DNA from 2 places in the Caballeronia sp. AZ10_KS36 genome. Region 2 is predicted to be linked to the other one. Evidence: predicted binding sites of a transcription regulator. Region 2 holds the regulator's gene; the other holds the start of a gene.
The links. Region 2 encodes FliA, which starts transcription of late flagellar genes. Its sites were predicted from a motif close to CTAAAGTTTNNNNNNNNNNNGCCGNTA; they were not measured.
Positions count from the first base shown of each region.

Region 1: motA (flagellar motor stator protein MotA) is a predicted target of FliA. The motif match lies at 1,500-1,526, and genes of this name have one in related genera.

Region 1 covers NZ_JALQDQ010000001.1:429,675-441,703, reverse strand. Annotated here, with positions in the region: gene motB (flagellar motor protein MotB) at 1-541, opposite strand, end outside; gene motA (flagellar motor stator protein MotA) at 579-1,439, opposite strand; gene flhD (flagellar transcriptional regulator FlhD) at 1,653-1,979, opposite strand; gene NCR35_RS02065 (glycosyltransferase family 4 protein) at 2,600-3,664, shown strand; gene aqpZ (aquaporin Z) at 3,908-4,636, shown strand; gene NCR35_RS02055 (hypothetical protein) at 4,937-5,221, shown strand; gene NCR35_RS02050 (Cof-type HAD-IIB family hydrolase) at 5,260-6,087, opposite strand; gene NCR35_RS02045 (glucosamine kinase nucleotide-binding domain-containing protein) at 6,133-7,071, opposite strand; gene NCR35_RS02040 (DNA-3-methyladenine glycosylase I) at 7,178-7,789, shown strand; gene NCR35_RS02035 (hypothetical protein) at 8,214-8,639, shown strand; gene NCR35_RS02030 (hypothetical protein) at 8,673-9,032, shown strand; gene rpsU (30S ribosomal protein S21) at 9,145-9,357, opposite strand; gene NCR35_RS02020 (aldo/keto reductase) at 9,735-10,685, opposite strand; gene NCR35_RS02015 (HAD family hydrolase) at 10,942-12,029, shown strand, end outside.
Region 2 covers NZ_JALQDQ010000001.1:145,504-157,532, forward strand. Annotated here, with positions in the region: gene NCR35_RS00730 (DegT/DnrJ/EryC1/StrS family aminotransferase) at 1-675, opposite strand, end outside; partial or broken gene NCR35_RS00735 (glycosyltransferase family 2 protein) at 1,021-1,350, shown strand; gene NCR35_RS00740 (O-linked N-acetylglucosamine transferase, SPINDLY family protein) at 1,948-3,801, shown strand; partial or broken gene NCR35_RS00745 (transposase) at 3,870-4,541, opposite strand; gene NCR35_RS00750 (GGDEF domain-containing protein) at 4,914-5,996, shown strand; gene NCR35_RS00755 (RNA polymerase sigma factor FliA) at 6,001-6,732, opposite strand; gene NCR35_RS00760 (MinD/ParA family ATP-binding protein) at 6,753-7,670, opposite strand; gene flhF (flagellar biosynthesis GTPase FlhF) at 7,663-9,444, opposite strand; gene NCR35_RS00770 (thiamine pyrophosphate-binding protein) at 9,753-11,447, shown strand; gene NCR35_RS00775 (PAAR domain-containing protein) at 11,862-12,029, shown strand, end outside.

The DNA of each region.
Region 1 (12,029 bases), 280 kb from region 2:
ACATCGGGCGTTTCTGGGTATCGACGATCTCGATGCGCAGGCCCTGCTGCGTCGACTGGATGCGGATCTGCTGCTTGAACTGGTGCAGCGTCGGATTCGCTTCGAGCGCGGCCATCAGCTTGACCTGGAGGTCGTGAAGGCGGGCCTGCTCGCGCCGTTCGAGTTCGCCTTGCGCGGCTTTCAGCAGTTCCTCGTCGGCTTTCGCGGCCGCGCTTTGCGCGAACTGCGTCTTGCCGTCCGAGTTGCGGGCATCGCCCGGATCGTTGCTGGAGATGTCGCGGCCGCCGCCGGTAATGATGCTGTTGTCCATGCCGACGGTCTTGCCGCCGACCATCGCCGCCTTCAGCGGCATGTTGAAGTATTCCGCGATGCCGCGCCGCTGCACGGGCGAGGTCGACGAAAGCAGCCACATCAGCAGGAAGAACGCCATCATCGCGGTCATGAAGTCCGCGTACGCCAGCTTCCATGCGCCGCCGTGGTGGCCCTTGCGGCCCGCGACGATGCGCTTGATGAAGATGGGACGGTCTTTTTCGCTGCTCATCGCAGGGCTCCGGTCGGGGTCGCGAAAACGAGGCGCGTCACTTCGCCTTCACCCGGCGCACGTGCTCTTCGAGTTCCGAGAACGACGGGCGCTCGGTGGAGAACAGCACCTTGCGGCCGAACTCGACGGCAATCGCCGGCGCGTAGCCGTTCAGGCTCGCGAGAATGGTCACCTTGATGCACTGGAACATCTTCGTCTGCTCGGCGACGCGCTGCTCCGCGACGCTCGAAAGCGGCCCGATGAAGCCGTACGAAATGAGAATGCCGAGGAACGTGCCGACGAGCGCCTGCGCGATCATCTCGCCTAGAATGGCGGGCGGCTGATCGGCGGAGGCCATCGTATGCACGACGCCCATCACCGCCGCGACGATGCCGAACGCGGGCATCGCGTCGCCGACTTTTTGCAGCGCCAGTGCCGGCGCTTCGCCTTCGACGTGATGCGTCTCGATCTCTTCGTCCATCAGGCTTTCGATTTCGAACGCATTCATGTTGCCGCCGACCATGAGCCGCAGATAGTCGGTCATGAACTCGACGATGTGATGATCCGCGAGCAGCTTCGGGTACTGGCTGAAGATCGGGCTCTTGTGCGGATCTTCTATGTCGGCTTCCAGCGTGAGCGTGCCTTCCTTGCGCGCTTTGGCGAGCAGCACGTAGAGCAGGCCCATCAGCTCCATGTACACGTCCTTGTTGTACTTGGAGCCTTTGAAAAGCGTGGGAATGACGAGCAGCGTCGACTTGATGGTCTTGACGCCGTTGCCGAGAATGAAGGCGCCGATGCCCGCGCCGGCGATCATCAATATTTCGACCGGCTGCACGAGCGCGCCAAGATGGCCGCCTTCGAGCGCGTAACCGCCGAAAACGGACAGCAATGTCACGAGCGTTCCAACGAAAATCAGCACGGTCGGGTCCTCAGGGTTGGGAATGCGGATTGGCCGGCGCACATGCGCGGTTAAGACTGTTTACGGCACCCGGCTGGAAAACTTTGGGCGGCCGGCCGGTGGGCGGCGGCGGGCGGCATAGCGTGCAGAGGAATCGCGGGCGTGGGGTTGACGCAGGCGGCGGAGCAATGGCGCGATCGACTCCCTTCGAAGTCGCGCGACGGATTGGATCAGTTAGACGCACTCGCTCGTCGATGCGACCTCGCGGCTTGCGACTCCCGCGTCCGCCCGCAAGAGCGCCGGGCGCTTGTCCTTGTCGGCAAGCGAAGCGAGGATCGCGTGGTCGTCGAAACGGAAGCGGCACAGCACATGGCTCGACGCCGCAATCTTCACCGCCTGCGCGGGCGTCAGCGACGACACGATCTCGGCCACCTCTTCGGACAGCCCGAGGCGATGCATCGCCAGGACGCGGTTTTCCCGAAGCAGCCGCTGCGCGAGCAGCACATACGACAAGTTCACCTCGCGGATCTCCGCGAGCGTGCTCATGGTGGTGGCCGTCATCTTTCCCCCGAGTCATTGCATGGCTGGTCAGGCCCAGCGGGAAACGTTTGCTCGCACGCGCCAATTAGCGACGCATCCGGCCCCGCTCGTGTTGTCGGCCCGATTTTCCGGCAGCGCGCCTATCGCGACCATCGGAAAAACCTGCCGACGCGCCGACAGACTTTCGCCCGAAATCGTGTAGGAAAAGTTCGTACATGCGCGGTCGAATTCGCTGCGCGTCGGCAAAAGCCTTTATCGGCAGCGGCCGGACGGACTTGAGGCTGCCCGGGCACGCGGCCTGCTGTCGGGTGCCTCGCCGCTCGCATTGCCAGTCGAAATCGTCTCCTTCGACCGCTTGAGTGCAATTTTTGACTTCGTAACAGCCGGTGTTTCGCGCTGTAACAAGGTTAAGCGATTGAAAAATGACGTGAAATGCCGCTCTCGATCCCGATAATGAACGTAAGGGATAACCCGGTCGAGAGCCGGGCCGATCTTTGGGCGGCGTGAGCGACACACCGCGGCCCGCCCGAATGGCATCGCGCAACGCTCGACCGGAGCGCCATCGCGGTGTCCACACAACAGCTTTCATGGCCCCACCGGCGCCGACCGCGCCAAGAGCGGCCACTCAGGAGAGTCACGTTATGCGAATCGCACAAATTGCACCGTTGCACGAAGCAGTTCCTCCGAAGTTTTACGGCGGCACTGAGCGCGTGGTGTCTTATCTGACGGATGCGCTCGTCGACCTCGGCCACGATGTAACCTTGTTCGCAAGCGGCGATTCGCAAACCCGGGCGACGCTCGACGCGGCCTGGCCGCGCGCCCTGCGACTCGATCCGACGATCCGCGATCCGCTCGCGCCGCACATGCTGCTGCTCGAAACGGTCCGCCGCCGCGCGCACGAGTTCGACGTCCTGCACTTTCACCTCGACTACATGCCGTTTCCGCTGTTCACGCAGCTCGACACGCCGTTCGTGACGACGCTGCACGGCCGTCTCGACCTGCCCGAACTGCAGCCGATCTTCAACACGTTCACGAAGGCGAACGTCGTCTCGATCTCGGACAACCAGCGCGGACCGCTGCCGCAGGCGAACTGGCTGAACACGGTTTACCACGGCCTGCCGGACGATCTGCTGACGCCGCAGCCGCACAAGAAGCCGGAGTATCTGGCGTTTCTCGGCCGGATCTGCCCGGAGAAGCGCGCGGATCTCGCCATCAAGATCGCGGCGCAAAGCGGTTTGCCGCTGAAGATCGCGGCGAAGGTGGACAAGGTCGATCAGGACTATTTCAAGTCGACCATCGAACCGCTGCTGTCGCAGGCGCACGTCGAGTTCATCGGCGAGATCAACGAGGCGCAGAAGCCCGAATTCCTGTCGGGCGCGAAGGCGCTGCTGTTCCCGATCGACTGGAACGAGCCGTTCGGCCTCGTGATGATCGAAGCCATGGCGTGCGGGACGCCGGTGATTGCCTTCAACCGCGGTTCGGTGCCGGAAGTCATCGATCATGGCGTGACCGGCTTCATCTGCGAGGACGTGCCGGGCGCAGTCGGCGCGCTGCATCGCATCGACGAACTCTCGCGCACCGAGATTCGCGCGCAGTTCGAACGCCGCTTCAGCGCGAAGACGATGGCGCAGAACTACGTCGACACGTACACGGCCATGCTTCAGGCCGCGAAGCGTCCGGTGCTGCGTCAGGTCGCCGTTGGTTGATTGCGCGCAGCTTGCCGCTCTCGAATGCCGCCCAATGGGCGGCATTTTTTTCGACTGGCCGCTGACGCGGTCTGCTTCGTAACAAGGAGGAATTCGAAGATCTCTGCGGCGAGCGTGAATTGCCCGTGAATCGACCATTTTTGACAGTCCGTAAAAAGAGCCGCCCTTAAACTGCGCTCGGCAAGGGCAATAGGCTTTCTTGCGTCAAATCAAAGGTCTCTCACATTTCACGAAGGCAAGATCATGCATTTGTCGAAGCGTCTCGGCGCTGAAGTTTTCGGTACTTTCTGGCTCGTGCTGGGCGGCTGCGGAAGCGCCGTGCTGGCCGCAGGCTTCCCGCATATGGGCATCGGGTTCGTGGGCGTTTCGCTCGCATTCGGACTGACCGTGCTCACCATGGCGTACGCCATCGGCCACGTGTCCGGCTGCCATCTGAACCCGGCGGTGAGCGTCGGGCTGGCCGTCGCGGGACGCTTTCCCGTGCGCGACCTCGGGCCGTACATCGTGGCGCAGGTGGTCGGCGCAACGCTCGGCGCATTCGCGCTCAAGCTGATCGCCAGCGGCATGCCCGGCTTCGATCTGGTCGGCAGCGGTTTCGCCGCGAACGGCTTCGGCGAGCACTCGCCGGGGCACTACACCCTGTTCGCGGCGCTCGTCTGCGAATTCCTGATGACATTCTTCTTCCTGTTCGTGATTCTCGGCGCAACCGACGATCGCGCGCCGAAGGGCTTCGCGCCGATCGCCATCGGCCTGTGCCTGACGCTCATCCATCTGATCTCGATTCCGGTCACGAACACGTCGGTGAACCCGGCGCGTTCCACCGGCCCGGCGTTCTTCGTCGGCGGCTGGGCGCTGGATCAGTTGTGGCTGTTCTGGATCGCGCCGATTGCGGGCGCTATCGTCGCGGGCCTGTTGTATCCGCTGCTGGCTTCGAATTCGGAAGCACGCAAAATCGGCGCTGTCGCGCAGTAAGTCGCGGGGTCGGTCATTGCAAACGGGCGCTTCGGCGCCCGTTTTGTTTTGCGCTTCGCGCGTGCGGATTAAAACCGCGCGACAGTTGTAATGGCGAATTACGCAGCATGCTTATGATTTCGCCTGAGAGTGTGGGCTTCGAAGCCCAAAGCCCCGCCGGATAAGGCTCGCGCGTATCTCACCGACAAGAAGAAGGGCTTACGCCCCGCTTGCACCCGGTAACAAGTCGTCGAAGCGTGTAAGACGGCCGGCGCTTACATTGAACTCATGCGACACACGTCGCCTTCCAGGAGAAACACAATGAAGCGCATCGTCACTCAAATGCTCGTCGCGACCGGCCTTGTCATCGGTGCAGTGGGAGCGGCTCAGGCCCATACTGATCTTCACGTCGGCGTGTCGCTCGGCGCGCCTGCTTATGCCGCTCCCGCGCCCGTGTATGTGAGGCCCGCCGCGCCGCAGTATCGCGCGCCGTACTGGCGTCACGAGGAACCGCGCTGGCATCGTGACTACGGTCACGACAACGGGCGCTGGAATCGCGCCGGTTGGGACCACGGCCGTTCGCACGACTGGGGCCGCCGCGGCTGACCAGAACGCCGGGCGCGTTGAGTAGGCGCGTGAGAGAGTCAGCGCGGCGACGCGATGTCGTCGCGCAGATCGAACAGCTTGCGCAGATGATGCGCGACGCCCGCCTCGAAGTTGTTGCCGATGCGCGGCACATGCGGCAGACGCGTGATCAGGTCCGGATTCGCGTTGTTCATCATGAACGGATGGCCGGCCGTTTCCAGCAAGTCGATGTCGTTCATGTTGTCGCCGAACGCGACGCATTGCGCGGGATCCATATCCAGCCGCTCCAGCACGTAACGCAGCGCGCGGCCCTTCGACACATCGGACGTCATCACTTCCAGGCAGTCCGGCAGCGAATACGTGACATACAAGGCATCGCCGAATTCGCTCTCAAGATTCGCGGCGACGTGCTTCAGGTCCGCCGGCTCGCCGATGTACAGCACCTTCGCGATGTTCTCGCCGTCATGCTCGCGCAAGTCCATGACTTCGTACTTGAAGCCGGAGTCCTGATGAAAGACGAGCAGTTCGGGCGCGTGACGGTCGATGAGCCACGCATCGTCGGCGAACAGATTGACGATCACGCGGCCATGCGCGCCCGCGACATCCGCCTGCACGAGGCGTCGCACGGCGGCAGGCGCGAGATCGCGCGAGTAGATGCGCTCGTCGCCGGGCGCATGCACGCGCGCGCCGTTGGACGTGATCAGGTACGCGTCGATGCCCAGCAGATCGCGGATGCCGGCCACATCGCGATAATGCCGCCCCGTGGCGATGATGACCGGCACGCCGCGCGATGCCAGCTTGCGCAGCGTCTCTGCGGTGAACGGGTCGAGCTGGTGATCGCTGTTGAGAAGCGTCCCGTCGAGATCAGTTGCGATGACCGAATACATGGCTGCCCTGTTTGAGCGGAAAAAACGCCCGCGAAGCTGACTATTCTATCGCGGCTCTTTCCCGGGCCGCCCTGCCGCGCCGCCCGACGCCACCGCGCGCCGCGCCAGTTCGAGCGCGCCTGCCGCCGAATCCGCGCGGGGTCGGCAAAGGCGCTCGCGCAACGATATCGGCACGAAAGGCTCATATGGCGCGGCCAGTCCGCCGCACAGCGCGACAGGCAATTTGCCGTCGCGATCCAGCGCCGCGACGAGCAGCTCTATCTCGCGCCCCGCCTGCTCCAGCAACTGCGCCGCCGACGGATGATCGCGGTATTCGAACACGCTCGGCGCGAGCGTGGCGTACGCGGTCTGGTTCGATGCGCACAGCCACACGACGAGGCTGTCGCGATCCGTCGCGCCAGTGAGCTGCAAGAGCGCGCGGGACCAGTCATCGGCCGCAAGTCGCCCGTCCAGCACGCGCTGAAGGTGAACCACCGCGCGCAGGCCGAGCCACGCGCCGCTCGCTTCGTCGCCGCTCGGGAAGCCGTATCCGCCCGCGATGCGGCAGACGCCCTCCTCGTCCAGCGACGCCGCGATGCTGCCCGTGCCGAGCGCCACGATCACGCCCGGTCCGCCGCCGTGCGCGCCGAGGACTGTCGTGTATGCGTCGCTTTCCACGCTCAACGCGCGGACCGGCGGCGCCGTGCTCAAAAAGGCCGCGAGCCAGTCCGCGTTGTTGACGCCCGCGAGGCCGCAGCCGAGCGAACAGGCGCGCCAGTCGAAGGCGAGACCGGCGGCATCAAAAGCACGTTTGCACGCATCGCCGATAGACCGCCACGCCTCTTCGACGCCCAGCGCCAGACCCGAAGGACCGCCGCTCGCGCGGGCCAGTTCGATGCCATGCGCGTTGGCGAGAATCACGCGCGTGCCGCTTCCGCCGCCGTCGATGCCGAGCAGGAAGCCGTTGAATTCGGCTTGCGTGAGAGTGCTAGTGGAAGTGTTCATGGCCGCAAGCATAGCGGCGTGAGCGGCGCGCGCCAATTAGCCGAATGGCAGAGTGGCGCGGCAATCGCGTTCGGCTATGCTGGCGCGACCGAAACGAGGATTTGCAATGGCAGCCACCGAACCGACACGCTGCGCCTGGGCCACCACCGACGCCATGGCGCATTACCACGACACCGAATGGGGCGTCCCGTCCCGCGACGACCGTCATCTCTTCGAAATGCTGGTGCTGGAAGGCGCGCAGGCCGGTCTTTCGTGGTCGACGATTCTCAACAAGCGCGAGGGTTACCGCGCGTTGTTCGCGGGCTTCGACATCGACAAGGTCGCGCGCTTCACGGACGCGGACATCGAGCGGATCGTCGGCGATGCGCGCGTGGTTCGCAACCGCGCGAAGATCGCGTCCGCCGTCATCAATGCGCAAGCGGTTCAGCGCATTCAGGCCGAGCATGGCTCCTTCGCGGACTTCGTGTGGTCGTTCGTGAACGGTGCGCCTATCGACACGCCGCGCGACGCGAACAATCCGACGCCCGCCTCCACGCCCGAGTCCGACGCCCTGAGCCGAGCGCTGAAGCAGTACGGCTGCAAGTTCGTCGGCACGACCATCTGCTACGCCTTCATGCAGGCGACGGGCATGGTGAACGATCATGCCGTCGGCTGTATCTCGCGCGTCAAGCCGAGGACGAAGCGCAAAGCGCCGGAAAAAACGACACCTTCAACTTGATCCGATTCAGGCGATTTTTGCTTTTTGGCAACATTTCTCCGGCAAAAGAGCGTTCACTAGGGAAAGTCCTTATCGCAGGGGTTTTTTTGCAGTGAAGCATGCCGCAAGCCGCGCCGCTGCAAGCGCGGACCCTGCTTCTGCCGCACTGCACGAACGTCCGTGTCGTGTAAAAATGGCGTTCTCGCGTGCGCTACCGCACCTTTTTACCGAGCCGTGCCGTTATAACTGACGGTGTGCGGATCGTTCACTGAGTGGAGAGATCCGCCGCGAGTGCACGGACACGGGAAAGCGCGTGTCTCTAGGCCGGGAAAAACAACGTGCTCGAAGCAGTAGCCGGTCGGCGTGCGCGCCGTCCGACGCCGCAGTGCAGGTTGCTCGAAACTCAACGCATGGCCGCTGCGCAGGGGCGCAGGGGAGAAAGATCATGAAAAGCCTGAACTTCCTGACGCATCAGGAGATTTTTGACAACGCTGTGCAGCATCTCTTCTCGCAGGGACAAGCCGCTTTGCTGCCTCATGGCGGCGGCGCTTATCGCGGTTACTGCGGCGGCTGCCCGGTCGGCAGTCTCATCAAGCCGCGCGACTACGTGACGGCAATGGAAGGCGTGCCGATCCGCTATATCGGGAAATCGCCCGAGTCGGTGCCGGCGTACATGGATGTCGGCGTCGCGGCGCTCAAACGCGCTCTGCTGCGCGCGCGCATCAACGTCTTCGATCCGACCACGGTCGAACTGCTCTCGTGCCTGCAGAACGTGCACGACGTTTTCGGCAAATGGGAGTGGCGCGAGCGTCTCACGTCGATCGCGCGGCAGTTCGGTCTGTCGGCCGAGCTTCTGAAAACGGCTGCGTAACGGTGCGGGTGCGGTATGTTGAGCCCTGTCACGATGTTGAGCTCGAACGAGATCTTCCACCGCGTGAGCGCGCATTTGCTGGCGCAGCGCGCCGTCTCGGAAGATGACAACGGGTCGTGCCGCCTGAGAGGCACGTACGGCCGCAAGTGCGCGATCGGATCGCTGGTGCGTGACGATGTCTACGAAGCGGAGCTGGAAGGCGTCGGTATCTCGTACTACCGGCACGCGCACGACGGCAAGCTGCTGCGCGCGCTGTATGCGTCGAATGTGAATGCTTACGATCCGGTCATCATCGACCTCCTGATCGAACTGGAGCAGATTCACGACGACGCCAGCGTGGACGAGTGGCCGCGCTTGCTGGGCGCACTCGCTAAGCGGCACGCGTTCGCCTGAGCAGAAACCGCAATAACAGACCGCAATAAGAAAACGGCGGTGCGCCCTCACGGGTCGCACCGCCGTTTTGCCTTCGCGGACCGAAAAGAAACCGGCCCGGCGTAAAGACGCTTTAGTGCATCTTCTTCGGCAGCATCTGGCTACGCAGGCGCTTGCGCAGGCGGGCAACGGCCGCGGCCTTTTTGCGCTTGCGCTCGGTGGTCGGCTTTTCGTAGGACTGGCGCTCGCGCAGTTCTGCGATCAGGCCATTCTTTTCGATGGTGCGGCGGAAACGCCGAATCGCGACATCGAACGGCTCGTTTTCTTTGAGAACAATAGTGGTCATGACAATCCTGATTTGCTAAACGTATTTCTAAGTGCGCAACGGAAAAACCCGCCGCGCGCCGGCACTCCGATCGTCCGCCGGGCGTAAGAAGGCGCAAAAAGGCGCAGCGGACACGAGCAAAGCGGCCACGGAGGCCGGAAAAGAGAGAGTTGGGATTCAACCGCAAAGCGGCATGTGCGCACGAAAGGACCGCCTGAACGCACACTTTCGGCGCCGTTCTCCGCTGGCGATTAACGTTTTGACGTTGTCATTTTCAGCGGAGCGGCGCAAAAATCGGCCGAAAAATCGGGCACATTTCTCGATTCGGGCGCGATGTTACCAGAACACCGCGCCCGTGCCAACTCTTCGAAGCACGGCAACTCGTTGATGCAACAGATTTATTTCTGCCAGGCGCTGGCTTCGTCCAGTTCCGCCACTTCCTCCGGATCGAGCTCGAGGCGCGTGGCCGCCGCAAGGCTCTCCAGTTGCTGCACGGACGTGGCGCTCGCGATCGGCGCGGTCACGCTCGGCCGCGCGATGATCCACGCGAGCGCGATGGTCGCCGGCGTGGTGTCGTGGCGCTTCGCGGCTTCGTCGAGCGCATCGAGAATCTTGAGGCCGCGCTCGTTCAGATACTTCTCGACGCGCGAGCCGCGCGCCTTGCCCTGCATGTCTTCCTTGGAGCGGTACTTGCCGGACAGAAAGCCGCTTGCCAGGCTGAAATACGTGACGACCGCGATCTTTTGCGCCTCGGCGACGGGTTCGAGGTCCGTCTCGTAGCCTTCGCGGTCGTAGAGGTTGTACTCCGGCTGAAGGATCTGGTACGCCGGCAGAGACGATTCCTTCGCCACTTTCAGCGCTTCTTCCAGCCGCGCGCCGGTGTAGTTCGACGCGCCGATCACCCGCACCTTGCCCGCCTGAATGAGCTTCTGATAGGCGCCGAGCGTTTCGTCGAGCGGCGTCTTGTCGTCGTCGAGATGCGAGAAGTAGACGTCGATGTAATCGGTCTTGAGACGCCGCAGCGAATCGTCCACGGCCGCCGAGATGTTCGCCGCCGAAAGCCCGGCGCGCGTGCCGAGCATGCCGACTTTCGTCGCGAGCACGACCTTGTGGCGCTTGCCGCTCTCCTTGAACCACTTGCCGATGATCGTTTCCGATTCGCCGCCGTGGTGCCCTTCGACCCACGCGGAATAGACGTCCGCCGTGTCGATGAAATCGAGGCCGTGATCGACGAACGCGTCGAGGATGGAGAACGACGTGCGTTCGTCCGCCGTCCAGCCGAACACGTTGCCGCCGAAGACGAGCGGCGCGACCTTCAGATCCGATGTGCCGATGCTGCGAGTTTGCATGGGGTACTCCGCGGGAGTAGAGGACGTTCGGGAAGGATACGCAACATTGCGCGACGCTGCCGCGCGCATCGCTCATGCGCCGAAATGGAGCCCAAAGCTGGGCTTGTTCCGAGCTTTCGTTCTGGCGCAAGCATCTAACATCGTCGACACATCACAGAGGCTGATGCCGAGGCGGACAGGAACGACCCGCTGCAGACGCCCGACGCACCAAAACCATCAAAGCAGGCCCGCCGTCGCGGGCTGCGGAGTCCATCACATGCAAGCAGACAAGAACGTCCTTCCGGATCAGCTGGCCGAAACGTGGTCGGCGCGCGCGCCGTCGCATACGGTCGCCACCTTCGACTGTTTCGACACGCTCTTCTGGCGCGCCGTACAGGAACCGGTCGACGTTTACTACGCGCTGGCCGAAGATCCGCTCTTCGTCGAACACGGCGTGAGCGCCCGCGTGCGCACGATGGCCGAATCCGAAGCGCGTAAGAACAACTACTTCGCAACCCGCAAGAGCGAGGCGAGGCTCGAACAGATCTATACCGAAGCCGCGCCTCACGCCGACGAGGCAACCGTGAGCGCGCTCGCCGAGCGCGAGGTCGAGAAAGAGATCGAGATCGGCTTCATCTTCGAGCCGGTGCTCGGGCTGCTGCGCGAGGCGAAAACTCGCGGCCTGCGCACGGCGATCGTCAGCGATACCTATTACTCAGAGGCGCAATTGCGCCGCATTCTCTTTTCAACCGCACCGGAGCTCGAATCGCTCATCGACGTCGTGTTCTGTTCGTCCGAATTCGGTGTCTCGAAATCCACGGGACTCTGGAATGTCGTGACGGAACGGCTGGGCGTCGCGCCGTCGGAGATTCTCCATACCGGCGACAACCCGTACGCGGACTGGGCCGTTCCACAGCAGATGGGCATCGGCGTACTGCACTTCCAGCAGCGCGACGATGAGATGCACAAAGCGGACCGACAGCGACTGATGGCCGCGCGGGTGCTGTTTCCGTCGATCCGCGCGACGAAGCCCGCGCCGAGCTTGCATCACGCGATGCGCTCCCTGCAACAGGGCCGCGACATGAGCACGAACGAGCGCATCGGCTACTGGTCGGTCGGCCCGATCATGCACGCATTCGCGCGCTTCGTGCTGGACACGCATGAGGATCTGAAAGCGCGTGGCCGACCGCACAAGCTCGCGTTTCTGCTGCGCGACGGGCATCTCATTCATCGGGCATGCGAAGCGCTGCACGGCGGCCCGATCGGCAACGAAGCGTACGTCGGGCGGTTCGTCGCCGCCGGTTCGACCTTCGACAGCCGCGAGGCCATCGAGCGTTATCTGAGTACAGAGGTCATCAACCCGCA
Region 2 (12,029 bases):
GTTGATGCCGGGTTTCACGACGGTGACTTCATCGGCGAAACCGAAGTTCTTCAGATGGTCGATGTGGCGCTTCGTCTTGGCGTCGTGACAGATGATCGCGCCGCCTTCGAACGTGTTGAAGATCTTCGTGCCATGAAAACTGAGCATCGACATGTCGCCGAACTTCAGCACGGACTCGCCCGACTTGCGCACGCCGAACGCATGAGCCGCGTCGTACAGCACGCGCAGGCCATACGTGTCGGCGATCCGTTCGATCTCTTCGACATCGCACGGGTTGCCGTAGACGTGAACGGGCAGGATAGCCGTGGTTTGCGGCGTAATGGCCGCTTCGATCTTGCGCGGATCGAGGTTCATCGTCACGGGGTCGATGTCGGCGAAGACGGGCTTGATGCCGTTCCAGTGCAACGCGTGCGTCGTCGCCACAAAGCTGAACGGCGTCGTGATGACTTCGCCCGTCACTTTCATTGCCTGCAACGCGGTGATCAGCGCGAGGGTGCCGTTCGAGAACAGCGACAGATACTCGACACCCAGGTATTCGCAAAGCGCCGCTTCGAGCTGTGTGTGAAAGGGGCCGCCATTGGTCACCTGCTTGCTGTCCCAGATTTTCTGCAGATACGGAAGAAACTCATCGAGGGGAGGCAGATAAGGCTGGGTGACCGGAACGAGTGTTTGCATGGCAGTCGCGAGTGAGCGGAATGCGCAACGGGCGCACGTCCAATGAAAACGAGAATAGCGTCGGCCATGGCAATCCGATCGATTGATCAAGCGGGTCAAACGCTGCTATTTCGAGGCATGGTTCGCACGCGCGGGGCGCGAGGATCAGCAAGCGAAATTCAGCGCGACATCAGGCGCGACATCGGGAACGAATAAGGACGAAAACGCCTCGCTGTTCCGTGGATGGCGTCGAGCGACCGCTCGCTATTCTGTATGCAAGCCGTCGTGCCATGGATGCCCGGGCGCGGCCATGCAACTTCAGGCTGCCGATGTGCGCCCTCTTTCTCGAACAGGACCCGTTTTTCCATGACCACCGTCAGCATCCTCATTCCCGCGTTCAAGCCGGACTACCTTGCGAAGGCAATCGCGAGCGCGCAGGCACAGAGCTTCGCGGACATCGAAATCCTGGTCGGCGACGACACCGCGGACGGTCGCTTGCGCCCCATCGTCGAGAGCTTCGACGATCCGCGCATTCGCTATTTCCATCATGCCAGCGGGGACGCGCGTCGCAATTCACTGCTGCTGTTCGAACAGGCGCGCGGCGAGTACATCAAGTGGCTCTACGACGACGACCTGCTCATGCCGCGCTCCGTGGAAGCGCTGGTCGACGCCCTGCGTCAGCATCCCGGTTCAGCCATCGCCGTTCATGAGCGCGTCCTGATCGACGCCGACGACAACGTTCTGCACACGCCGCCGGCCCTCGTTCCGGCTGGCCAGATCGCGTTGGTCGAACGTCCGGCACTCGTCGAGCACATGGTCGCGCTGGCGAACAACTTCATCGGCGAGCCTAGCAACATCATGATGGTGCGCGATGCCGTCGACATGTCGACGGTGATGTTGTACCGCGGCTGGGACATCACGTTCCTCAACGACGTCAGCATGTATCTGAACCTCGCGGAGAAGGGACCGCTCGTGCTGCTGGGCGGCTATCTGAGCTGTTTCCGTCGGCATGGCACGCAGAATTCGGGTGTCGCGAGTCCCATTCTCGTTGCGGGCTACTACGAATGGGAAGTGATGGTGCGCGGCGAGGCGGCGGCGGGTCAAATGTCCGCGGAAGCGTTGATGCGCGCGAAAGCGCAACTGACCCGCCTCTACACGCACGGCATCGACACGCTCGGCATGGTCGAATTGCAGGCATTGCGCGACAACCTCGACGAGCTGGTCAAACAGCCGACTGCGGGACTCTATGCGTCCCCGCGTTTTCGCGCCAACGCCGCAATGGCGAACGAAAAGATGCACGCGCGCGCGGCGGCCCGTTTGCGGACGCCGGAAGCCAGTGTGGCCGCCGCCGAAGAGCCGGCGACGACGAATCCCGCTATCGAGGCGCTGCTCGCGCGCGCCGTCGAATGTCATCAGGCCGATCGGCTCGACGAAGCCGAGACGCTGTATCGCGAGATCCTCGCGACAGATCCGAACCACCCCGAAGCGCTGCATCTGCTGGGTCTCGTTGCTCACGCCTTCGGCCAGTACGCGACAGCCTCCGAGCTGATCATGGCCGCCATCGCGGTTCGACCGGCGGCCGCGTTCTATTACAACCTCGGCAACGTCATGCAGGCGGACAACCGGCCTGCTGCTGCCGTCGAGTGCTTCCGCCAGGCGATCGCGCAGCAGCCCGACTATATCGACGCGTACTACAACCTCGGGATTGCACAGCGCGCGATGCACGACCTGAGCGGCGCTGTCGATTCGTTCGTCAAGGTCGTGTCGCTGAAGCCCGATCACGCGCAAGCCTATAACAACCTTGCCGCGACGATGATGGAGCTCGACGAACTCGATGCTGCCGTCGAAGCGTACAGCACGGCCATTGCGTTGCGCCCCGAGTTGCCGGCGCCGCGGAGCAACCGGTTGTTCGCGTCGAATTACTACAGCGGCGTGACGCCCGCCGCGTACCTGGAGGAAGCCAAAAGTTTCGATGAAGCCATCACGCAGGGCGTAACGCCGTACCATGACTGGCTCGTCGAAGCGACGCCCGCGACAGCCCGAGCATTGCGCGTCGGCATTGTGTCGGGCGATTTGAAGGAGCACCCGGTCGGTTCCTTGCTCGAAAGCATCGTGAATCATGTCGATGCAGCCCGAGTGGAGTTGCACGCGTATGCGACGCGCGATGTCGAAGATGCGCTGACGCTGCGCATCCGTTCGCGCTTTGCGACGTGGACGAGCCTCGCGGGCATGACCGACGTTGCCGCCGCCGCACGCATCCGCGACGATCGCATCGACGTGCTGATCGATGCATCGGGTCATACGCAGTTCAACCGCCTGCCCGTGTTTGCGCGCAAGCCCGCGCCCGTTCAGGTGAGCTGGCCCGGTTACTTCGCAAGCACGGGTATGCGCGCGATCGACTACATGCTCGGCGACCGTTACGTGCTGCCCGAAAGCGAGGCACACCACTTCACCGAGCGCGCGTGGCGGATGCCCGACAGCTACTTGTGCTTCACGCCGCCTGCCGAGCCGCTGGACGCGGGCAAGCTGCCGATGCTCGACAACGGACATGTGACGTTCGGCTATTTCGGCAAGCTCGCCAAGATTGCCGATCAGACGGTGGCGCTTTGGTCGCGCGTGCTGCATGCCGTCGCGCATTCGCGTCTGTTCATCAAGGCGCAGAATCTGGATCTGGATCACGCCCGCGAGTCGATCGTCGCGCGTTTCGCTGCACACGGCGTCGATGCATCGCGCCTCATCCTGGAGGACCATTCGCCGCATGCCGAGTATCTCGCCGCGTATCGTCGGGTGGACATCGCGTTGAGCCCGTTCTCGTATCCGGGTCGCACGACGACGGCGGAAGGCCTGTTCATGGGCGTGCCTGTCCTGTGCCTGCGCGGCGAGCGGTTTCTGTCGCACATCTGCGAAAGCATGCTGCATGCGGCCGGTTTGCCCGACTGGATCGCACAGAGCGAAGACGACTATGTCGCGAAAGCCGTGCAGTTCGCCGCCGATGCGTCGCAGCTGCAAGCGCTTCGCAGCGGCCTGCGTGCGCAACTCGTCGCTTCGCCGCTGTGCGACGCGCCTCGCTTCGCGAAGCATCTGGAAGACGCGTTGCATGGCATGTGGGTGGCGCACGTCGCGCCCACTGAAGCTGTGGCGCGTTAGCCAGCGCGTGCCCGGCTGCTCGTCGGCCGGGCGCGAAGGCGTCGTTAATCATTCGGGATGACCGGCCCACCGCGCAGCTTCAGGTGATTGACCACGCGCGGCCAGAACTTCGCGCCTTCGGCCTGCTCGATCCAGAGCCCCGCACGTCACGCGAGCCGTCGCGGCCCAGGCCCGGCGCCATGTAGATCCCCTTGTTGGGGACCACTTCTTCGTCGCCGATCTTGGCCCGCAGCGCGTCGGGGAACACCCACTGAATATATCGGCTCGCGCGGTCGCTGTGCCCATTCGCGCACCTCGTCGATCGCCCAGCCGGCCACCGTGCTGACCAAGTCCGCAGATTGTTCGATGTCGTGCATCGTCACGAGAAAATCGCGGTTCTCCCGGGCGCTCATTGCGCGCGATGATCTCGTCGTCGAAGTCGCCAAAGCGTGGCTCGCCCTTGGCAATGATCACCGGATGGGAGGTCCCTTCTCGGTCGCGCGGAAAGTCGATGTCGAGAAAGTCGTCATGAGTCGTGATGCGCTTGCGGCTGGTGCCGTTGCGGTGATCGTGCTGCGCACCGGCTTAGTTGGCCCTTCTCGTAGCCGGATAGTGCGTCCGCTCGCCGCCGTGCGAGCGCTCGCGGGCCGTTGCTTTTTTATCCGCCCGGTTAAGCGTTTCGTGCGCCAGTCGCCGGATCAGCTCTGGGTCGAGTCCAGTCCTTTGCCCGATTCGATCGTCGGTTCCAGTCCATGCCTCATACACGAGGATTCGGCTAGGCGTCACGGCGCTGGTTCCCGCGCGGGCTCCAAGCAACCCGGACGCCCCCGATCGCAATTGACTCACTTCAACTGGTTTGCCGAAACGGGCACCGGCTTTACCGTCCATGCTGCTTCACCGCTACTCGGCGTATACGAAGGCCGTGCCATCACCTGCTCTACAGCGGCATACGGAAAGAAAAAGACAAGGGGTTGCTGGTTCGATCCCAGCCGGGCGCGCCAAGTCGCACATCTGTCGCCTCGTCGTCATCCCCCACGAACTCAAGCCTCGCACCTGCTTTGCCGTTAACCCTACGGCCGACCGCGCCCATTCCAGGCGCGTCGAACGAACAAAAACAAAATCCAGGGGTTCACATGCAGCAGGCTCACCACCCGCCACGCTGGCCTCATGCCTTCGCATGGGCGGCGCTTCGGCATCCCGAACGCGAACAAGCCACGCTGCGCGTTGTGCTCGGCGCCGTAGTTCTCCTCGCCTACGCCTGTTTCGCGTGGCTCGTCCCTTCGCGCGAAGCGTCGCTGGTCGCGCAAATCGTCGGGCTCTATGTGTTCTACGGCGCAGTCACGCTGCTGATCGTCAGCCGCATGGCGTCGCCATCGAAGAAGCGGCTCGTGGTCACGACCATTGCCGATCAGGCGCTCGTCGGCGCGGCGCTCGCCGCGGGCGGCGAGATCGCTCTGCCGCTCTTGTGGGTCGTCTTCTGGTTTCTGATCGGCTCGGGCTGCCGCTACGGCAAGCGCACGCTCGCCGTCTCCTGCGCCACCGCGATGACGGTCATCGGCGGGCTCGCGCTCTGGCAGCCGTGGTGGAACGCGAACCTGTCCGCCGCGCTCGGGCTCGCGTTGAGCGTGCTGGCGGCATCGGTGTATCTGACCGTGCTCGTCGATCGCCTCGGCAACGCCAATCGCGATCTCGCGCGTCAGGCATCGACCGATCCGCTCACGGGTCTCGCCAATCGCTACGCGCTGGAACACATCGTCAATCGCACGATGTCCGAGGCAACGCAGGACACCGTGCTGCTTCTGATCGACCTCGACGGCTTCAAGGAAGTCAACGATACCTACGGTCACGCGGTCGGCGACGTGCTATTGCAGCAGTTCGCCAACGTGCTCGCCCGCCGCATGTCCAATAGCGACACCGTGGCGCGCCTCGGCGGCGACGAGTTCGTGGTGCTCGCGCATCAGGCGCAGAGCCGCACGGCCGTCCTCGCAATCACCGAAGGCATTCACGCGGCGCTCGCGTCGATCGCGTCGGTGGACGGGCGGCCGGTTTCGGTCTCGGCGAGCATCGGCGCGTGCATGTTGTCCAGCGCGGCCGACGCGCGCCACGCCGACATCCACGCCGTGCTGCGCGCCGCCGACCGCGCGATGTATCGCGCGAAAAGTCTCGGCATCGGCAAAACGGTGTTCGCCGAAGCGCGAGACTTCGAAGCCGGCTAACGTATTACGCTTCGACGCTCGTCCACGACTGCTCGCGCAGCTTGGCGCGCAAACGCGCGACCGCCTGGCTGTGCAGCTGACACACGCGCGATTCGCTCACTTCCATCACCGCGCCGATTTCGCGCAGGTTCAGGCCGCGTTCGTAGTAGAGGCTCATCAGCAGCTTTTCGCGTTCCGGCAGCTTGTCGATGGCTTCGATCAGCGCGCCGCGCAGGCTGTCGTCGAGCAGCGCGGACAGCGGGTCCGAACGGTCGACGCAATAGCGGTCGAGGAACGGCTCGTCGTCGGCGGAGCGGTCGAAGTCTTCGTAGTAGATCAGCTGGCTGCCGTGCAGGTCTTGCAGCATCGACTGATATTCGTCGAGCGGCATCTTCATGTGCTCGGCGATTTCCACTTCGCTCGCGGCGCGGCCGAGGTTCTGCTCGACCTTGTGCACCGCCGATTCCACTTCGCGCGACGTCTTGCGCATGCTGCGCGGCAGCCAGTCGTTGGCACGCAGCTCGTCGAGCATCGCGCCGCGAATGCGCTGGCTCGCGTAGGTTTCGAACTGCGCACCCTGATCTTCCTTATAGCGGCTCGCCGCATCCAGAAGACCGATCATGCCGGCCTGAATCAGGTCGTCGAGATCGACGCTCGCCGGCATCTTGGCGACGAGCTGAAGTCCGAGCCGGCGAACGAGCGGCGCATATTTAGTCAGGACGTCCGACTGTGAGAGTTTGCCTTGGGCGTTGTACATCTGAGTCACCTTAATCTTGATCACATCGACGCCGTACTGGTCAATGCATGACTGGAAAACAACGACGCCATGCGCCCCGTCTCCCGTCCGCCCTTGTCAGCCTCGCCAACCGAAAACCGCGCGTCATTCCGGACCTGCGTCTCGCTCCCGGTCGGGGCGGGACGCATCGGCCAATGCAGAAGCTCCGCCGCGATCTGCCGGTAGTCGCGCGCCGCGGCTGTCGCCGGGAACGCTTCCACCACGCAGCGCGAGAGCTCCTTCGCCCGAGTGACGCGCGCATCCTCGGACACATACCCTGCCTGCACGAGCGACACGGCCAGATACCGGCTCGCGACGCCCGACAGGTTGTCGAACGCGACCGCCGCGTCGGCCGGGTTCTGCACGTGATTCACGAGCACGCGGAACTGGCCGATCGCATGGGCGTAGTGCAGACGCTTGATGCACGCGTACGCCTCGGTGATCGCGGACGCGGCCACCCGCGTCACGATGAGAAAGTCATGCGCCTGCGCCGCGAGCGACGAGAGCGCGCCGTATCGATCGAGCTGCGCGTCGATCAGAACGATGTCCGCCTGACCTTCGAGCAGCGCGCGGCACTGCGCGGCGTCGTGGCTGATGCGTTCGTCGCGCGGCGCGGCGAGCAGCGAGAAGCCGAACGGCGTGCGCGTCACCGCGTCCTGAAGCGCCTCGCGGCCCGACATCACCGCGGCGAGCGCCCCGGCGCCGGACGTACCGGCCAGGCGCGCAGCGGATGCCGCGTTCGCCCGCTCGTCGATCACGAGCACGTCCTTGCCATGCACGGACAGCGCCGCGCCCAGATTCACGACCGCCGACGTGCAGCCGATGCCCGCCGGCCCGCCCGCCACCGCCACCACGCGCGAACCGCCTCGCGTGAGCAGCCTTCTCAGACCTTCAGCCTGATCGAGCACGAACTTATCCAAAGCGGACCTCATGCAGTTCGGTGGTGGCGCGCGCGGACAATGCGGAGAGCAGTGCCGGCACCTCGTCGTCCTGCGGCACGAAGGGCGAACCCTCGCGCGGAATGCAGAACGCGCTCTTGATCAGAAAACGCTTGGTCGCGACGTACAGGTTCTCCGGCACCTTCTGGCCGGTCGAGACGTAATGCACCGGCAGCTTGTAGCGGATGACGGTATCGAGCACGCCGCCGAGATTCGTCGCTTCGTCGAGCTTGGTCAGGATGCAGCCCGCGAGCGGCGGCTGATCGGCCGCGCTCTTGTACGCCTGCACCACTTCGTTGAGCGTGTCGCCGTGGCTGGTCGCGTTGAGCAGCAACAGGCGCTGCACCGGATGACCCGCGCCGCAGAGCATCGAAATCTGGTCGGACACCATGCGATCGCGCTGGCTCATGCCGATGGTGTCGATCAGCACGATGTGCTTGTTGCGCAACTCCGAGAGCGCGAGTTGCAGGTCGGCGGCGTCTTTCACCGCGTGGACCGAGACGCCGAGAATCTTGCCGAAGATGCGCAGTTGCTCGTGCGCGCCGATCCGGTAGCTGTCGGTCGTGAGCAGCGCGACCTTGCTTGCGCCGAAGCGCATCACGCAGCGCGCGGCGAGCTTGGCCGTGGTCGTGGTCTTGCCGACGCCCGTCGGGCCCATCAGCGCGAACACGCCGCCGCGTTCCATCAGCGCGTCTTCGCTCGCCATGACCGGCAGGTTCGATTCGAGCACCTGCTGCACCCATTCCATCGCGTGCTCGGCGCTTTCCATCTCGGGCATGTTGTCCACGACCATGCGCACGAGTTGCGCGGAGAAACCGGCCGCGAACAGGCGCTTGGTGAGGCCGGCGTTGCCCGGGCTGCGGCGCTGGCGCTCGCCCCACAGGAGACCGGAGAAGTGCTCTTCCATCATCTCGCGCATCGACGAGAGCTCGTGCATCACCGTTTCGTTGACGACTTGCTCCATGCGTGCGCGAATCGCGTCGGTCACGACGGCGGCCGCGTTCGCGGGCAGACCTTCGAGCGCATTGTCGGGCGAGGCTTCGGCTTGCGGCGCGCCCGCGTTGATCTTGTGGGCGGCGCGGCGCGCGGCGACTTGCGCGGCTTCGCGCGCCCAGTCGGGCGTGTCGATCTTCGGCTGCGCGGACTCGCGCATCGCGTAGTTGCTCGGCTCGGGTTTGTCGGCGCGCTTCTCGGCACGCTGATCCGCGAGCTTGTCGGCGGCTTTCGCTGCGGATGCCTTCGGCGGCACCGGCACGCCCAGACCGCGAGCGATCGCAGCGGATGCCGACAGCGGACGATTCGACGGCATCGCGGCCTGCTCGGCGATGCGTCGCGCGTGCTCGATCAGCCACGGATTCGACTCGGCCATCGTGCGCGGTGCGTCGTCGGCTTGGGCGTCGCGCGGCGCGTCGCGGTGGTCGAGGTCATCCGTATGGGCTTCAGGATTCGCGCCGAAAACCGACGAGAACACGTCGCCGCTCGCGTAAGGATTCGCGGCGGCCGGTTGCTTCGCGGCCACGGCGGCCGCGGCTTGCGCGAGCGCGGAGCGCGGCGTGGCGCTCGGGAATGCGGCCGGCGCCTGTTCGTGCGCGGCCGGCGAAATGGATGCGATGTCGCGATCCGCCACGCCCACGATCTCGACGGAACCGTCGTCGAGCGTGCGATTCGACAACACCACGGCATCGGGGCCGAGCGCTTCACGAACCTGGCGCAGAGCGTCGCGGCTGTTGGCGCCAATGAATTTACGAATGTTCAAACTTGCCCCCGATGAGGTATGAGACTGCGATCTTTGCGAGGCGGGCGCTGCCGGATGGTTCGGGGCGTCCGCTTTTCAGTGAAGCCATTATTGCGAAGATGCCCTTCGGCCTATCGCGGGATAAAGGGTGGGAAACAGGGGTATTTCGACTGATGGACGACGTCCGGGCGTTCCGGCGGCGCCGAGGCGGGAAAAGATTCCGCTTGGATTTCGCTTCGCAGCGGACAACGGGCCTCGCGGCGGCGTAAGCTTTAGGGCTCAGTGCGCAATGCCGGCTTCGGCCGCAATACAACAGGAGACTTGACCGCATGACCTCCGACGCTTCCTCCGCTCTTTCCCGTCAGACCACCGGCGCGCGTCTCGTCGTGGATGCACTCGCGCATCACGGCGTCGAACGCGTCTTTTGCGTGCCGGGCGAGAGCTTTCTCGCCGTCCTCGATTCACTGCACGACGAGACCGCGCAGATCCAGACCATCGTGTGCCGCCACGAGGCGGGCGCGGCGAACATGGCCGAAGCCGTCGGCAAGCTGACCGGACGGCCGGGCGTCGCCATCGTGACGCGCGGGCCGGGCGCGACGCACGCGTCCATCGGCGTGCACACCGCGTATCAGGACTCGACGCCGATGATCCTGCTCATCGGCCAATGCGCGCGCGACCATATGGATCGCGAGGCGTTTCAGGAGATCGACTACCGCCGCATGTTCGGGCAGATGGCGAAGTGGGTCGCGCAGATCGACGATCCGCGTCGCGTGCCGGAATACATGAGCCACGCGTTCCACGTGGCGACGGCGGGCCGGCCCGGGCCGGTCGTGCTCGCGCTGCCCGAGGACATGCTGACCGAAGCATGCGAAGCCGTGCCGCCCGCGCCGCATTACCAGCGCGTCGCGGCGTCGCCCGCGCCCGCGCAGATGGAGCGGCTGCGCGATCTGCTGGGGAATGCGAAGAAGCCGTTCGTGATCGCGGGCGGCAGCGGCTGGACCGAAGCGGCGACGCAGGATTTCGCCCGCTTCATCGAGCGATGGCAACTGCCGGCGGGCTGCGCGTTCCGCTTCCAGGACACGCTGAACAACGAGCACCCGAACTATGCGGGCGATGTGGGCCTCGGCATCAATCCGGCGCTGGCCGCCCGCGTACGCGATGCCGACGTGCTCTTCGTGCTCGGCCCGCGCATGGGCGAATCGACGACGGGCGGCTACACATTGCTCGACATCCCGAAGACGAAGCAGACGCTCATCCACGTTCATCAGGGCGCGGAGGAACTGGGGCGCGTGTATAGCGCGGATTTGCCGATCGTTTCGGGGATGCCGGAGATCGCGTCGCTGCTGGCTTCATTGGAACCGCCTGCCGAGATTGCCTGGGCCGGAAGCGCCGAAGCCGCGCATGCCGCGTATCTCGAGTGGCGCAAGCCGCGCCCGATGCTTGGCGACGTCCAGCTCGGCGAGATCATGCGCACGCTCTCGGAGCGCCTGCCCGCCGACGCGATTCTCACGAACGGCGCGGGGAATTACGCGACGTGGCTGCATCGGCACTACGCGTACCGGCACTTCCGCTCGCAGGTTGCTCCGACGAGCGGCGCGATGGGTTACGGCGTGCCGGCCGCGATCGCGGCGAAGTCGCTTTATCCGGAGCGCACGGTGATCGCCTTTGCGGGCGACGGCTGCTTCATGATGGCGAGCCATGAGATCGCGACGGCCATGCAATATGGACTGGCGGTGATTTTCGTGGTGGTGAACAACGCGCAGTACGGCACGATCCGCATGCATCAGGAGCGGCACTATCCGCATCGCGTGCATGGTACGGGGCTGACGAACCCGGATTTCGTCGCGTATGCGCGGGCGTTTGGGGCGCACGGGGAGCGGGTCGAGGCGACCGAGCAGTTCATGCCGGCGTTCGAGCGCGCGGTGGGTTCGGGGCTGCCTGCGGTCATCGAGATTCGTATTCCGCAGGATCAGAGCACGCCCGGGGCGACGTTGGAGCAGGTGCGGGAGCAGGGAAAGAAGTGAGTTGTCGCTGGTTGGCTGCGCGGGACATTTGAAAACCACCCCAAGCGTCGGACATAGCGCCGGCTCTTGGGGAAGCGTTCGGCCCTAGCGGCTGATTACCTCTTCAAACAAGTAGCGCATGGCTGCCGGTTCTGGGGCGGCCAGCCGTTTTCGCGAACGCGCCGATAAGAGGCGCGCGTATTCGGTGAAGCGGCAATTCGACGATCATGAAACCTCCGACTAAGGCCCTTACTGCGCGTCGATCCCATGGGCGTCGTGAAGAATTGTAATTTCGGCGCTCATTTTGCGGTTGCCGCGGCCCCATCGTTCGTTTGGTTAGTACGCTAGCAGTCGGCCCTGCGAAAGCGGTCGATATATTAAGGCCGCTGCACCAGGCAACTATCAAGCATAACGAATCAATACCCGAGGCCGCTCATGATGCGACGAATCGCAGTAGTTGGCGACATGCTCAGTAACGGCGGTGAAATTCGCCGTCAGGTGGAAATGCCATTCACAATGGGCAGTGAGGGACATCAGGCCGCGCTCATCAATGGATCGGCGTACTGCCCCGCCTGTAAAACTACCGGCTACATCGCCAAAGCC